DNA from 2 places in the Kitasatospora sp. NPDC114501 genome. Region 1 is predicted to be linked to the other one. Evidence: riboswitches for the same ligand, from Rfam matches in the RefSeq annotation. Region 1 holds a riboswitch; the other holds the start of a gene.
The links. Region 1 has a riboswitch for cyclic di-AMP ahead of ACZ7RU_RS02710 (C40 family peptidase). Riboswitches for the same ligand answer to the same signal wherever they lie in the genome.

Region 1 (7,693 bases):
GCGGGCGGGTGCGCGGCGCACCCGCCCGCGCCGCACGGGACAATACAGAACAAGACGCACGGGGGCGCGTGACGACAGGGGGCGGCCGCGGCCGTGCCCCGCTGGACCAGGATCGGAGCCGAGGACGTGGTGGACGCAGCGAAGGAGCCCGGGGAAGCCCAGGGGCTTCCGCCCGCTGCGGCCGAGGCCCCGGCCGTGGCGGCCGTGGCGGCGAACGACTCCTCCGAGGCCGTGGTGGAAAACGCCGTCGAGAAGCTCGACCGGCCGTTGCCCGAGGGCGTGCGCCGACGGGTGGTCGGGCTCGCCTCGGACGCGCTCGGCGGGCTGCCGGCGGCCGAACTCCCGCAGAGCCTGCGCCAGTACGTCAAGTTCACCCCGGCACGGCGGGCCAAGTACGCGGCCACCGCGCTGGCGGCGGCGCTGGAGGCGGAGCCGGCCTTCCGGCTGCGGATAGCGGAGCGGCTGCGACTGGGGCAGCCGGATCTGGTGAAGGCGCTGGAGTCGGGCAGCGTCCCGAGCGCCGCCGATCCGATGGACGTCGCGGCCGCCGCCTACCTGGTGCGTTCGGCGGGCTGGAGCCGGCTGGTGGCCGAGGCCGGCAAGGAGGCCGAGCGGGCCGGTGCCGAGGACGCGGCCGCGGAGGCGGCCCGGCTGGTGGAGAAGCTGCAGGCCGAGCTGGCCGAGGTGCGGGCCGCCGCGCGGGCGGACCTGGACCGGCAGCGCGCCGAGTCCGACGGCGTCCGAAAGGAGGCCGAGTCGCTGCGCAAGAAGGTGCGGTCGCTGGAGAGCGACACCCGCCGGGCGCAGGCCGAGACCCGTCGGGTGGCCGGCGAGCTGGAGGCCGTACGGGCGCAGGCCGCGGCCGAGCGCGGTGCGGCCGAGAGCGAGGCGCGCCGGCTGCGGCACCGGGTCTCCGAGCTGGAGAACGCGGCCGAGCAGGGCCGCCGGTCGGCCCGCGAGGGGCGCAGCGTCGAGGACATGCGGCTGCGGCTGCTGCTGGACACCCTGCTGCAGTCGGCCCAGGGGCTCCAGCGGGAGCTGGCGCTGCCGGTCTCCCAGATCCGCCCGGCGGACCTGGTGGAGGCGGTGGTGCCGGGGGCGGCCTCGCCGCACGACGTGGCCCGGCGCGGACTGGCCGAGGACGATCCGGCGCTGCTGGACCAGCTGCTGGCGATCCCCCAGGTGCACCTGGTGGTGGACGGTTACAACGTGACGAAGACCGGCTATCCGGCACTGCCGCTGGAGCAGCAGCGGATCCGGCTGCTGGGCGGGTTGGCGATGCTGGCCCAGCGCACCCAGGCGGAGGTCACCTGTGTGTTCGACGGGCAGGACCTGGACGTCCCGGTGATCATGGCGCCGCCGCGCGGGGTCCGGGTGCGGTTCAGCCGGACCGGGGAGACGGCCGACGAGCTGATCCGCCGTCTGGTGCGGGCCGAGCCGCAGGGCCGCCCGGTGGTGGTGGTGTCCACCGACCGGGAGGTCGCGGAGGGCGTGCGGAAGGCGGGCGCGCGCCCGGTGGCGTCGGTGCTGCTGCTGAACCGGCTGGCCCGGCCCTGACCTGGGTCGGCTAGCATGACGGCTGGTCAGCGGTTCGTCCGGAGCGGTGTGCGGGTCCCGTGAAGTCAGCGTGGGGACCGGGGTTCACGCCTTCGGGGGAGTAGCAAAACGGTTAGATCTTCACTAGGGTCTGGCGTCAAACCTATTTTCCGGAATCTCATCCCATCAGGTGAGCCCGTAGAAAGAAGGAGCCGGTCCCTTGGCCTCCCACCGCCGTCCCAAGCAGCCGAGCCGCGCACGGATCTCCGTGCTCACCGCCGCCGCTGCGACCGCGGTCGCACTCTCCGCCCAGGTGGCCGCGCACGCCGCGCCGCAGCCGGACAAGACGGACGTCAAGGCGCAGATCGACCAGCTCCAGGAGGAGCAGGAGCAGGCGGCGGAGAAGTACAACGGCGCCAAGGAGCGGGCGGACCAGCTGCGCAAGCAGGCCGACCAGCTGCAGGACCAGGTGGCCCGCGGCCAGGAGCAGATGACCCAGCTCCAGGGCGGCCTCGCCGAGGTGGCGGGCGAGCAGTACCGCGCCGGCGGCATCGACCCGTCCGTCCAGCTGATGCTCTCCTCCGACCCGTCCGGCTACCTGGAGAAGGCCTCGACCGTCCAGCAGGCCAGCACCAGCCAGGCCGAGGCGCTCAAGGGGCTGCTGGACCAGCAGCGCCGGCTGGACCAGCAGAAGGCCGAGGCGGCCGCCGTGCTCGCCTCGCTGGACAGCACCACCAAGGACCTGAACCAGGCCAAGGCGGACGTCAACACCAAGCTGAAGGCCGCCCAGGACCTGCTGAACTCGCTGAGCGCCGCCGACCGCGCCGCGCTGCGGGCCCAGCAGGCGCAGGACGACCGCGCCTCGCGCGGCAGCGCGCGGGTGGACCTCGGCAGCCTGCCGCCGGCCAGCGGCTACGCGGGGGCGGCGGTGGCCAAGGCGATGAGCAAGCAGGGCTCGCCGTACGTGTGGGGCGCCACCGGATCGACCACCTTCGACTGCTCGGGCCTGATGGTCTGGGCGTACGGGCAGGCCGGCGTCTCGCTGCCGCGCACCTCGCAGGAGCAGGGCCACTACGGCACCCGGGTGCCGTCGCTGGACCAGGCCCAGCCGGGCGACCTGGTGATCTACGGCCCGAGCATGTACCACGTCGGGATGTACATCGGGAACGGCATGGTGGTCCACGCGCCGCACACCGGTGACGTGGTGAAGGTGATGAAGGCCGACGCGATGCCGATCAACACCATCCGCCGGGTCTGACGGTCCGACACGCCCGGGACGCCTGTTCGGGTCCTGTGAAAAGCGCCACCTCCGTTGCGGGGGTGGCGTTCGGCTTTCCGCCCTTTTGCGACCGCATGCTGAGAACCGATCAGCCTTGTGTGCACCATTGGTCACCATCGGTCATCTTCACAAAGGAACTTGGGTAATCTTCCGTCTTTTTTCTGACAAGGATTTGAACGGATCACGGTTCAGTTACTAGGGTCATGCTCCGAACCACCGCACTGTCGATCGCCCAGCCAGGGTGGCGGCGGTGGTTACCGCCGAGTTCGCAAGGCAGCGGGGCAGGTCGAAGCGACTGCCCGACAGGGGAGCCCAGTGACTGGGGGCGCTGCGGAGCGGAGCCGGGGAACCACGTTCCTCCGGGGTGAATCGGCGCCAGGTCGGCCGAACGGCCGTGAGGCGTCGTAGGGCATGCTTCCGGCCCGAACCCGTCAGCTCACCCGGTAGGCGGACGTAGGAAGAAGGAGTCCGCCTTCGTGGCGTCCCATCGTCGTCCCAAGCCCGCCGGCCGCGCCCGGGTCTCGATCCTGACCGGCGTCGCCGCCGCAGCGGTCGCCCTCTCCGCGCAGTCCGGCGCCCACGCCGACCCGCAGCCGACCAAGGAACAGGTCAAGGAGCAGGTCGACCAGCTCAACGAGCAGGCCGAGGTCGCGACCGAGAACTACAACGCCGCCCAGGCCAAGCAGCAGGAGCTGGAGAAGCAGGTCTCCGGCCTCCAGGACCAGGTGGCCCGTCAGCAGGCCCAGGTCACCGAGCTCCAGGGCGGTCTGGCCGAGATCGCCGGCGAGCAGTACCGCAACGGGGGGATATCCCCGACCGTCCAGCTGATGTTCTCCTCCAGCCCGGACAGCTTCCTCAGCCAGGCCGACGCGCTGAACCAGGCCGGTGCCACCCAGAAGGGTCAGCTGAAGGAGCTCCAGGAGCAGCAGCGCAAGCTCGACCAGGACCGCAACGAGGCCCAGGGCAAGCTCGCCGAGCTGGAGTCGACGACCCAGCAGCTGAAGACCTCCAAGGAGGAGGTCCAGGGCAAGCTGAAGGCCGCCCAGGACCTGCTCAACACCCTGACCGAGCAGGAGCGCCAGGCACTGCGCCAGGCCGAGGAGAAGGCCGCGGCCGAAGCCAAGGCCAAGGCCGACGCGGCCGCCCAGGCGCAGGCGCAGGCCGACCGCGCCTCGCGCGACAACACCCGCGGCAACCTCTCCGCTCCGTCGTCCACCGCCCCGACCACCACCGCTCCGGTGAAGGTGGCCCCGGGCAGCTCGCGCGGTGCCGCGGCCCTCGCGGCCGCCGCGTCCAAGGTCGGCAGCCCGTACGTCTGGGGTGCCACCGGCCCGAGTTCCTTCGACTGCTCCGGCCTGATGGTCTGGGCGTTCAACCAGGCGGACGTGTCGCTGCCGCGCACCTCGCAGGCGCAGGCCTCGGCCGGCGCCCGGATCGGCACGGACCTCTCCCAGGCCCAGCCCGGCGACCTGCTGATCTTCTACACCGACGCCCATCACGTCGGCATCTACGCCGGCAACGGCCAGGTGCTGCACGCTCCCAAGCCGGGTGCGTCGGTGCGCTACGAGGCGGTCACCAACATGCCGCTGACCGGCATCGTGCGGGTCTGATCCCCGCTCTGCCGCTTCCAGGCCCGGTCTTCCCCAGGGAAGGCCGGGCCTGCGGCTTTTCCGGCGGGTCGACCTGATGTCCGATTAGGGGTCGAATATTCGGGTTGGGAGGGGTTTGGACTCGCTTGCCCGGACTCGCTAACGTCTGCCACCGGACTCCCGCTCGACGGCCGCCCGTCCCGGTGCGGCGGTGGGAGCCCGCGCCGCAGGATTGGAGTCGCTGCCGCCATGCCCGTGCACCGTCGTTCCCAACTGCTCGCCCGGGCGCTGGTGCTGACCACGGCCGCCGCCACCGCGCTGGGCGTCGCCGCCGGGGGTCGCGCCCAGGCCGCCCCCGGCAGCCCGGACCCGGCCGACCGTCAGGACGTCAAGACCCAGGTGGAGCAGCTGTACGACGAGGCCGAGCAGGCGTCCGAGAGGTTCAACGCGGCGCAGGAGGCCCAGCGGCGGCTCCAGGGCGAGACCACGGTCATCCAGGGCGAGATCGCCCTCGCCCAGGACCGGCTCAACGAACTGCGCGGCGACCTGGCGACGGTGGCCGGGGCCGAGTACCGCGGCGGCGGGATGACCCAGACGGCTCAGCTGATCCTCTCGCCCGACCCGGAGGACTACCTGGCCCGCGCCCGCACCCAGGGCCAGGCCGCCGCACGCCAGCAGGAGGCCCTGCACGAGCTGGTCACCCGGCAGCGCCGGCTCGACCAGCGCCGCACCGAGGCGGCCGACAAGCTCGCCGAGCTGGACCGGACCCGCCGCTCGCTCGCCGAGAGCAAGCTGGAGATCCAGCAGCGGCTGGCCAAGGCGCAGAAGCTGCTGAACGGCCTGGGCGCCGCCGAGCGGGCCCGGCTGACGGCCCAGGACGCCCGGGACGCCGAGCAGCGCGCCACCCGGGGCACCGACCGGCTGGACCTCGGCACCGCCCCGCCCGCCTCCGAGCGCGGGGCCGCCGCGCTGGCCGCCGCGGTGCGGATGATCGGCTCCCCGTACGTCTACGGGGCCACCGGGCCGCACGCGTTCGACTGCTCCGGTCTGATGTACTACAGCTGGCGGCAGGCCGGAGTGACCCTGCCGCGCACCTCGCAGGCCCAGGCGTACGCCGGGCAGCGGATCAGCCTGTCCGAAGCGCGACCGGGAGACCTGGTGATCTTCTACCGGGACATGCACCACGTCGGCATGTACGCCGGCGGCGGCGTGATCGTGCACGCCCCCCGCCCGGGCGCCAAGGTCCGCTACGAGAGCGTCACCGCCATGCCCGTCTCCGGGGTGGTCCGGCTCTGAGCGCCCCGCCGTCCGGCCCCGCCGGCCCCACGGAGATACCCCGCCCCGGCTCCCGCCCCCGCCGGGCGCTGTCCCGGCGGGGCGCGCTGCTGCTCGCGGCCGGCGGGCTGGCCCAGCTGTCGCTGCCGCCGGCCGCCCCGGCGGCGCCCGCGGCGCGGTCGGCGGACCGGCACGCCGAGGTGGCCGCCGCGCTGGCGGAGCGGGCCCGCTCGGCGCCGCCGTGGGCCGGGCTGCCGGTGGCCGAGGCGGGGTACCGCAACCTGGTGCTCGCCGCCTCCGGCGGGCCGGGGCGGCTGACCGCCGCCGCCGACCTGGCGGTGCGGGTCGCCGGGTACGACGAGTACCCGGTGGTGTACCCGCGCCGGATCGAGCTGGTCCGGGCCGGGGACGGCTGGCGGGTCGAGCACGAGGAGGGCGCGGGCGGGCCGCCCGCGCCGTGGGACTTCGGGCCGGTCCGGTCCGCGCCGGGCGCGCACTGCCTGGTGCTCGGGCCGGCCGCCGGCCCCGACCCGGCCGAGCTGGTCGCGGTGGGGGACCGGGCGGTGCCCGCCGTCACCGAGCTCTGGGGCGGCGCCTGGCCGGGCCGGCTGCTGCTGGAGCGGCCCGCCACCGGGGAGCAGTTCGCCCGGCTGCTGGAGGGTGACCCGGACGGCTGGACGGGCATGGCGGCGGTCACCGTGGCCGCCCCCGGGGCGCCCTGGCACACCCCGGCGGACCGGGTGCTGGTCAACCCGGAGGCGTACGGGCGGCTCAGCGACTTCGGCCGCCAGGTGGTGGTCACCCACGAGGCCACCCATGTCGCGACCAGGGCCGACACCCGGGCCTGGACCCCGCTGTGGCTCTCCGAGGGCGTCGCCGACTGGACCGCCTACCGGGACTCAGGCCGCAGCCCGCAGCAGATAGCCCCCGAGCTGGCCCGGGACGTCGCCGCCGGGCGGCTCCCCGCCGCGCTGCCCGCCGACCGGGACTTCGCCGCCGGGGCCGCCGGCATCGCCCAGGCCTACGAGCAGTCCTGGCTGGCCTGCGAGCTGATCGGCCGCACCCACGGGCCGCAGCGGCTGGTCGCCTTCTACCGGGCGGTCGGCGCGGCCGACGGGCAGGGCGAGGACCGGGAGCGCCGGACCGACCGGCTGATGCGCCGCGAGCTGGGCGTCGGCCTGGCGGAGTTCACCCGGCTCTGGCTGGAGCGGGTCGCGGCGCTCAGGGACTGATCAGCTGACTGGCCGATCGGCTGACGGACCGAACAGCGGAATGCCCGAACGGCTGACGGGCTGATCGGCTGATCAGCTGAGGGCCTGGTCAGCGCCCTTGCCGGGCCGGGGCGCCCGGCCGGTCGATGCCGTCCAGCAGGTCCTGCTCGTAGGCGATCCCCGGGCGCACCGGGTAGCCGGCGGCCGGCAGCGCGGCGGGCTCGCGGTCCAGCACCACGGTCGGCGGCAGCGGCGCCTCGCCGCGGGTGGAGCGCCAGAGCCGCACGCAGGAGAGCAGGGCCGCGGCCAGCAGCAGCAGGTTGCGTGCGGCCAGCACCGTGACCGCCACCGGGTCGCTGGCCAGGACCTGGGTGAACACGGTCGGGAACTCGACCAGGGTGAGCGGGCAGGCGAGCAGGATCAGCACCGCCACCGGCCGCTGGCTGCTGTTGCGCACGGTCAGGCAGACCGCCGCGACGCCGACCAGCCAGACCAGGTACTGCGGGCTGATCACCCGGCTGGTCACCACGAAGATCAGCAGCGCGCACAGCGCCGCGTCGTACATGGTGGCCGCGCTGCGCCGCTTGGAGGTGTAGCGCCACAGCAGCAGCCAGGCGAAGCCCAGCAGGGTGCCGGCCATCATCACCTTGCTGATCACGCCGACCCACGGCCCGAGCATCTCGGGGGAGCCGTAGTTCATGGTGACCTTGCCGTCCCAGCCGCCGGCGAGCCGGGCGAAGTGCAGCGGCAGCGCGCCGAGCGACTCGACCTCGATGCCGCGGTCCTTCTGGAAGGCCAGGAAG
Region 2 (7,693 bases), on a different contig from region 1:
GGTCGGGGATCGGGGCTCCGCCGACGGTCAGTTCGGCCCCCGCCGCCTCGCTCCGGTGGCCCGGCGGATCCCGTCCGGCACCGCCGTACCGCCGCACCCCCGGAGGGCGGCAGAGTAGGTTCGGAGTGTGACGACGAATGCTGTGCCGACGAATGTCCCGGGCGCGAAGCTGATCCTGCTGACCACCACCCACCGGGTGGCTCCCGGCCTGCTGGCGTGGCCGGCGTGGGAGGCGTTGCGGTCGGCGGGGCGGGTGTTGGTGGGGGACGAGGGGCATCCGCAGGTGGCGGCGGTGCGGCAGGCCGGGGTGGCGGTGGAGGCCGTGCCGCCCGGGTCGGCGCCCGCGCTGGCGCGGCTGCTGATCGGGCAGCCGGCCGGGGCCGGGCCGACGGTGTGGCTGGGCAGCCCGGACGGGGATCCGGGGCTGACGGACGCGCTGGCGCGGCTCGCGGTGGAGCACGCCGGCGAGGTGCCGGAGATCGAGGTGCTGCCGGGCTCGTACGACCTGCCGGGGTCGCGGCTGCTGGACCTGGTGACGGTGATGGACCGGCTGCGCTCCCCGGGCGGCTGCCCCTGGGACGCCGAGCAGACGCACGAGAGCCTGGTGAAGTACCTGGTCGAGGAGGCGTACGAGCTGGTCGAGGCGATCGAGGAGGGGGACCGGGGGACGCTGCGCGAGGAGCTGGGCGACGTCCTGTTGCAGGTGTTCTTCCACTCCCGGATCGCCGAGGAGCACCCGACCGAGCCGTTCACCGTCGACGACGTGGCCGGGGACATCGTCGAGAAGCTGATGTACCGGCACCCGCACGTGTTCGGGGATGCCGAGGCCGTTGGCGCCGCCGAGGTGGAGGCGAACTGGGAGCAGCTGAAGGCGGCCGAGAAGGCGGACCGCGAGTCGGTGCTGGACGGCGTGCCGGCCGGGCTGCCCTCGCTGGCGTACGCGGCGAAGCTGGTGTCCCGGGTGCGCCGGGCGGGCTTCACCGGGGTGCCGGACGAGCCGTACGAGCTGCCGGCCGAGCTGACCGCCGACTCGGCGGGCCGGCTGCTGCTCGCGGTGGCGCAGCGGGCGCACGACGCCGGGGTGGACGTGGACGCGGCGCTGCGGTCGGCCGCGCGCGGTTACCGGGACGCGGTGCGCGCGGCCGAGGGCCTCGGGCCGGACGGGGAGTAGCGGTTCAGGCCGCCTTGGCGGCGGGCTCGGGGCGCCGCTGCGGCGGGACGAGCTCGCCGATGGCCTCACCGACGAGGACGACCAGTTCGGCGAGCCGCTCCAGGTCGAGGTGGTCGGGCAGCTCGGCCAGCGAGATGATCCGCTCGCCGCCCGGGCCGGCCACGGCGAACAGGTCGATCGGCCCGAGGTGCTTCTCGGCGGTGTCCACGAGGGCGGCGACGTCACTGGGGCGGCGGATGTCGCCGCAGACGCCGACGACGGGGCAGCCCGGCCGGTCGAGTTCGGCGGCGAGGTCCTCGGCGATGCCGACGTGCTGGTCGGCGATCAGCATGCCGACGGTGCCGGCCGCGGCGAACCGGCGGGCGAGGCCCGCGCCCGACCCGCCGTCGAGGACCGCGACGACGACGACTGACCCGCTGACCCGCATGGTCTGCTCCTCCCTGTGGGCGACACCGCACCGGCGCCCACGCGTACTGCGGAGGATCGTAGGCACGTCCCGACCCCCCGCAACAGGGATTACCCCTCAGGTGACCAGACTCACGCCCGCCCCGCGGCCAAGAGTCGGCCAAGAGCTGTCCACGGACCGGCCACGGACCGTCCAGGAACCGGCCACGGGGCGGCAACGGAGCGGCCACCGGCCGTTGGCGCGCCGGCCGCGGTCCGTCGGGGGAGGGCGGTCCCGTCGCACCGGATACGGTCGGTCCATGCCAGCTCAGCCCCACCCCGCCCGGCCCGCCGCCGCGCCGTCCGACGCCCCCGCCCCGCAGCTGTTCACCTGGGAGTTCGCCGCCGACCCGTACCCCGCCTACGCCTGGCTGCGCGAGCACGCCCCGGTGCACCGCACCACCCTGCCGAGCGGCGTCGAGGCCTGGCTGGTGACCCGGTACGCGGACGCCCGGCAGGCGCTCGCGGACGGCCGGCTGTCGAAGAACCCGGCGCACCACAGCGAGCAGGCGCACCGCACCGGCCGGGTGGGCATCCCGGGGGAGCGGCAGGCGGACCTGATGACCCACCTGCTGAACATCGACCCGCCGGACCACACCCGGCTGCGCCGGCTGGTGTCGAAGGCGTTCACCCCGCGCCGGGTGGCCGAGTTCGAGCCGCGGGTGCAGCAGCTCACCGACCGGCTGATCGACGGCTTCGCACAGCGCGGTTCGGCGGACCTCATCCACGAGTTCGCCTTCCCGCTCCCCATCTACGCGATCTGCGACATGCTCGGGGTGCCGTCCGAGGACCAGGACGACTTCCGCGACTGGGCCGGCATGATGATCCGGCACGGCGGCGGCCAACGCGGCGGCGTGGGGCGGGCGGTGAAGCGGATGCGGGCGTACCTGCTGGAGCTGATCCACCGCAAGCGCGCGGACCTCGGGGACGACCTGATCTCCGGCCTGATCCGGGCCAGTGACCACGGCGAGCACCTGACCGAGAAGGAGGCCGCGGCGATGGCCTTCATCCTCCTGTTCGCGGGCTTCGAGACCACCGTGAACCTGATCGGCAACGGCACGTACGCGCTGCTGCGCAACCCGGAGCAGCGCCGGCTGCTGCAGGAGTCGGTGGCGCGTGGGGAGAGCGCGCTGCTGGAGACCGGGATCGAGGAACTCCTGCGCTACGACGGGCCGGTGGAGCTGGCGACCTGGCGGTTCGCGACCCGCCCGCTGACCATCGGCGGGGTGGACATCCCGGTCGGCGACCCGGTGCTGGTGGTGTTGGCCGCGGCGGACCGCGACCCGGCCCGGTTCGCGGCCGAGAACACCCTGGACCTGGCCCGGACGGACAATCCCCACCTGGGCTTCGGGCACGGCATCCACTACTGCATCGGCGCCCCGCTCGCCCGGCTGGAGGGGCGTGCCGCGCTGGCCACACTGCTTTCCCGGCTGCCCGATCTGCGGCTCGCGGAAAGCCCGGAGAACCTGCGCTGGCGCGGTGGTCTGATCATGCGTGGGCTGCGCGAACTGCCGGTGGAATTCAGTCCGGAGAGCCGCTCCCCGCACACGCCTCCGCAGGCCCCGTCCGGGCCCGCGAGCCGCTGAGACCACGCTGACGGGGCGTCGCCGATCGCCTGCCGGCGGGGGTGTGAACAACCATCAATCCGGACATAACCCCGCTGTTGGTAGGCGATCGGACACGGGCCGTAATTGTCGTGTGATATCGACGATATGAGCTTGTGATTGGTCTGATGTTCTGTCTACTCTCCCTGGAGTTCGCAGCTGCGGACCTCGTGCGCGGAACGCCGAATCCTGCCCGCCGCGCCACGGGAAACCGACCAGACCCTGGGCAGGGGCGGGGGACCCAGGTTTGTTGCCGTCTCCCACGGCTTGGGGTGAAGCCGCCCGAGCGGAATCGTTTCCGCTTACGGCGGCCGGGCCACCTCCCGGTCCGAACCCGACAGCTCACCTCGCAGGCGTGCGGAGAGGGACCTCTTCATGCTGTTCGTCGGAACCGGCCGTCACCGTCGTCGCACCCAGACCGAGAAGGCCATCGCCGTCGCCGGTGTGGCCGGCGTCGGACTCGCGATGCCGCTCCTCACCGCCACCGGCGCCTCCGCCGCCCCGGCCTCCACCTGGGACTCCGTCGCCCAGTGCGAGAGCGGCGGCAACTGGAGCATCAACACCGGCAACGGCTTCTACGGCGGCCTCCAGTTCACCTCCAGCACCTGGAAGGCGTACGGCGGCACCGCCTACGCGGCGCAGGCCAACCAGGCCGGCAAGGCCCAGCAGATCGCGGTCGCCGAGAAGGTCCTGGCCTCGCAGGGTCCGGGCGCCTGGCCGGTCTGCTCCCAGAAGGCCGGCCTGACCAAGGGCGGCGCCCCGGCCGTGGTCGACACCTCCTCGGACGCCAAGCCGCAGTCCGCCCCCAAGCAGCAGGCCCCGAAGCCCGCCGCCAAGCCGGCCGAGAAGCCGGTCGTGCAGAAGCCGGTCGCCCAGAAGCCGGTGCAGAAGCCCGCCGCGCAGCCGGTCCAGCAGGCCGCCCCGCAGCAGCAGGCACAGCCGCAGACCCCGGGCTTCTCCGGCCAGGCCGGCTGGGACGCCGACGCCAAGGTGTACTGGTACCAGAACAACGGCGCCTGGTACTGGACCAGCCACCAGAGCGTCTACCAGCAGTACGCCGGCCAGGCCGCCGCCCAGCCGCAGTACGCCCCGCAGGCCGCGCAGTCGGCCCCGCAGGCCGGCGGCCACGACTACACCGTCCGCACCGGTGACACCCTGTCGACCATCGCCGCCGCCCAGGGCGTGTCCGGCGGCTGGCACGCGCTGTACGACCAGAACCACGCCACCGTCGGCGGCGACCCGAACCTGATCATGCCCGGCCAGGTGCTGCACCTCGGCTGAGCCGTCGGCTCCGGTGCCGACGCCCGTCGGCGCACGACGCCGACACCGTTCCACCCCGCCGTCCGAAGGGGGCCGGTCCTACCGGCCCCCTTCGTCCGTATTCGCCCGCTCCGGTGGGACAAGCTGGGACAAGCAGGTGAACTACCGGTGCGTAGCGGGGCCACACGCTGAGACGGGACCGAGGCGGAGGTGGTCCCGGGAGCCCGGGCGGTTAGGCTCTGGTCGTAACGACTCCGCAATCGTCCTGCTGACAGCACCACCGTCAGACCGGACCCTGCTTCCGCAAGGAGATGCCTCGTGCCGTCCATCGATGTCGTCGTAGCCCGTGAGATCCTCGACTCCCGCGGCAACCCCACGGTCGAGGTCGAGGTCGGCCTCGACGACGGCAGCACGGGTCGTGCCGCTGTCCCGTCGGGTGCCTCCACCGGTGCCTTCGAGGCCCTGGAGCTGCGCGACGGCGACAAGAACCGCTACTTCGGCAAGGGCGTCGAGAAGGCCGTCCTGGCCGTCATCGAGCAGATCGGCCCGGAGCTGGTCGGCTACGACGCCACCGAGCAGCGCCTGATCGACCAGGCCATGCTGGACCTGGACGCCACCCCGGACAAGTCCTCGCTCGGCGCCAACGCCATCCTGGGCGTCTCGCTGGCCGTCGCGCACGCCGCCTCCGAGGCCAGCGACCTGCCGCTGTTCCGCTACCTGGGCGGCCCGAACGCCCACGTCCTGCCGGTCCCGATGATGAACATCCTCAACGGCGGGTCGCACGCGGACTCCAACGTCGACATCCAGGAGTTCATGATCGCCCCGATCGGCGCGGAGTCCTTCTCCGAGGCCGTCCGCTGGGGCGTCGAGGTCTACCACACGCTCAAGGGCGTGCTGAAGGAGCGCGGCCTGTCCACCGGCCTGGGCGACGAGGGCGGCTTCGCCCCGAACCTGGACTCCAACCGCGAGGCCCTGGACCTCATCGTCGAGGCCATCCAGAAGGCCGGCTACGTGCCCGGCCGTGACGTCGCGCTGGCCCTGGACGTCGCCTCCTCCGAGTTCTACGAGAACGGCGCCTACCAGTTCGAGGGCAAGGACCTCACGTCCGCCGAGCTCATCGAGTACTACGCCGAGCTGGTCGCCGCGTACCCGCTGGTCTCCATCGAGGACCCGCTGGACGAGTCGGACTGGGACGGCTGGAAGGCCATGACCGACAAGCTGGGCGACAAGGTCCAGCTGGTCGGCGACGACCTGTTCGTCACCAACCCGGCCCGCCTGGCCCGCGGCATCGAGACCGGCACCGCCAACGCGCTGCTGGTGAAGGTGAACCAGATCGGCTCGCTGACCGAGACCCTGGACGCCGTCGAGCTGGCCCAGCGCAACGGCTACCGCTGCATGATGTCGCACCGCTCCGGCGAGACCGAGGACGTCACCATCGCCGACCTGGCCGTCGCCACCAACTGCGGCCAGATCAAGACCGGTGCCCCGGCCCGCTCCGAGCGCGTCGCCAAGTACAACCAGCTGCTGCGCATCGAGGAGATCCTCGACGACGCCGCCGAGTACGCCGGCCGCGGCGCCTTCCCGCGCTTCAAGCACGAGGGCTGACGCGCACGGCCCGCACGAGGGCCGGGCGCTCCCGGTAGCGCACGCCTGACCGGTGCCCCGCCGTTCACCCCGTAGGGTGGACGGCGGGGCACCGTCGCGACCAGGAGGGGATACGGGAGATGGCTGGCTGGAGGATCCCGGGCTTTTCGGCCCGGCCCCGGTTCACGAGCCGGGCGACCGTCCTCGTCCTGGTGCTCTGCTCGCTGGTGGCGATCCTCGCCTACCCGACGCGGCAGTTCATCTCCCAGCGCGCCGAGATCTCCGCCCAGCGGGCGAAGGCCGACCACGCGCGCCAGCAGGTCGAGCAGCTGCGCCGGGAGAAGGCCCGCTGGCAGGACCCGGAGTACGTCAAGGCGCAGGCCCGCGCCCGGCTGCACTACGCGGTGCCGGGGGAGACCCCGTACATCGCGGTGGACCCGGCCGGCCAGGCCGCCCGATCCTCCGGGCCCGCCGCACCCGCCTCCTCCGGCGGTACGGCGCAGGCCGCCAAGCCCTGGTACGCCAGCATCTGGGACTCGGTGGACGCCGCCGACACCGCCGCGGCGGCCCCCGCCGCCCCCCTTCCCCTCCCACCGTCCCCCGTTGGAGACACCTCCTCCCATGACCACTGAGAACCACCCCACCGTCTCCGACGCCGACGTCGCGGCCATCGCCGCCCAGCTCGGCCGGGTGCCGCGCGGCCTGCGCGGCGTGGCGCACCGCTGCCCCTGCGGCAACCCGGACGTCGTGGAGACGGCTCCCCGGCTGCCGGACGGCACGCCGTTCCCCACGCTCTACTACCTGACCTGCCCCAAGGCCGCCTCGCTGATCGGCACCCTGGAGGCGGAGGGCGTGATGAAGGACCAGAGCGCCCGGCTCGCCGAGGACCCGGAGCTGGCCGCCGCCTACCAGAAGGCGCACGAGGACTACATCGCCCGGCGCGACGCGATCGAGGTGCTGGAGGGCTTCCCGAGCGCCGGCGGCATGCCGGACCGGGTGAAGTGCCTGCACGTGCTGGTCGGCCACTCGCTGGCGGCCGGCGAGGGCGTCAACCCGCTCGGCGACGAGGCGATCGGCATGCTGGAGGACTGGTGGGCCAAGGGCCCGTGCGTCTCCCCGGCCGAGGTCGAGGCCGCCGCTGAGCGGGTCGCCCGCAACCGCGCCAAGGAGCAGGACCACGAGGCCGTGATCGCCGCCAAGGAGCAGAAGGCCGCCGAGCGCGCCGCGCGGAAGCGGGCCGCCGAGGAGGCCGCGGCGGAGCAGGAGTCCGAGTGAGCACGACCCGCGTGGCCGCGATCGACTGCGGCACCAACTCGATCCGCCTGCTGGTCGCCGACCTCGACCCCGAGACCGGCGCGATCACCGACCTGGACCGCCGGATGATCGTCAACCGGCTGGGCCAGGGCGTGGACCAGACCGGCCGGCTGCACCCGGACGCACTGGCCCGCACCTTCGCGGCCTGCCGGGAGTACCAGGAGATCATCTCCGGCTTCGGCGTCGGCCCCGAACGGGTCCGCTTCGTCGCCACCAGCGCCTCCCGGGACGCCGAGAACAGCGACGAGTACGTCAAGGGCGTGCGCGACATCCTGGGCGTCGAGCCCGAGGTGGTGAGCGGCGAGGAGGAGGCGCA

Region 2: it holds a riboswitch for cyclic di-AMP, as region 1 does, so the genes downstream of both, ACZ7RU_RS03890 (LysM peptidoglycan-binding domain-containing protein) here and ACZ7RU_RS02710 (C40 family peptidase) in region 1, are expected to answer to the same signal.

Annotation. Positions count from the first base shown of each region.
Region 1 is NZ_JBVKDS010000001.1:575,055-582,747, forward strand. Features, by position in the region: gene ACZ7RU_RS02700 (NYN domain-containing protein) at 205-1,557, shown strand; gene ACZ7RU_RS02705 (C40 family peptidase) at 1,757-2,794, shown strand; cyclic di-AMP (ydaO/yuaA leader) riboswitch at 3,132-3,281, shown strand; gene ACZ7RU_RS02710 (C40 family peptidase) at 3,292-4,425, shown strand; gene ACZ7RU_RS02715 (C40 family peptidase) at 4,654-5,700, shown strand; gene ACZ7RU_RS02720 (hypothetical protein) at 5,880-6,911, shown strand; gene ACZ7RU_RS02725 (glycosyltransferase 87 family protein) at 7,000-7,693, opposite strand, start outside.
Region 2 is NZ_JBVKDS010000002.1:68,693-76,385, forward strand. Features, by position in the region: gene ACZ7RU_RS03875 (nucleoside triphosphate pyrophosphohydrolase) at 128-1,171, shown strand; gene ACZ7RU_RS03880 (SDR family NAD(P)-dependent oxidoreductase) at 1,176-1,598, opposite strand; gene ACZ7RU_RS03885 (cytochrome P450 family protein) at 1,876-3,201, shown strand; cyclic di-AMP (ydaO/yuaA leader) riboswitch at 3,423-3,589, shown strand; gene ACZ7RU_RS03890 (LysM peptidoglycan-binding domain-containing protein) at 3,595-4,500, shown strand; gene eno (phosphopyruvate hydratase) at 4,798-6,084, shown strand; gene ACZ7RU_RS03900 (FtsB family cell division protein) at 6,204-6,695, shown strand; partial or broken gene ACZ7RU_RS03905 (DUF501 domain-containing protein) at 6,667-7,200, shown strand; gene ACZ7RU_RS03910 (Ppx/GppA phosphatase family protein) at 7,335-7,693, shown strand, end outside.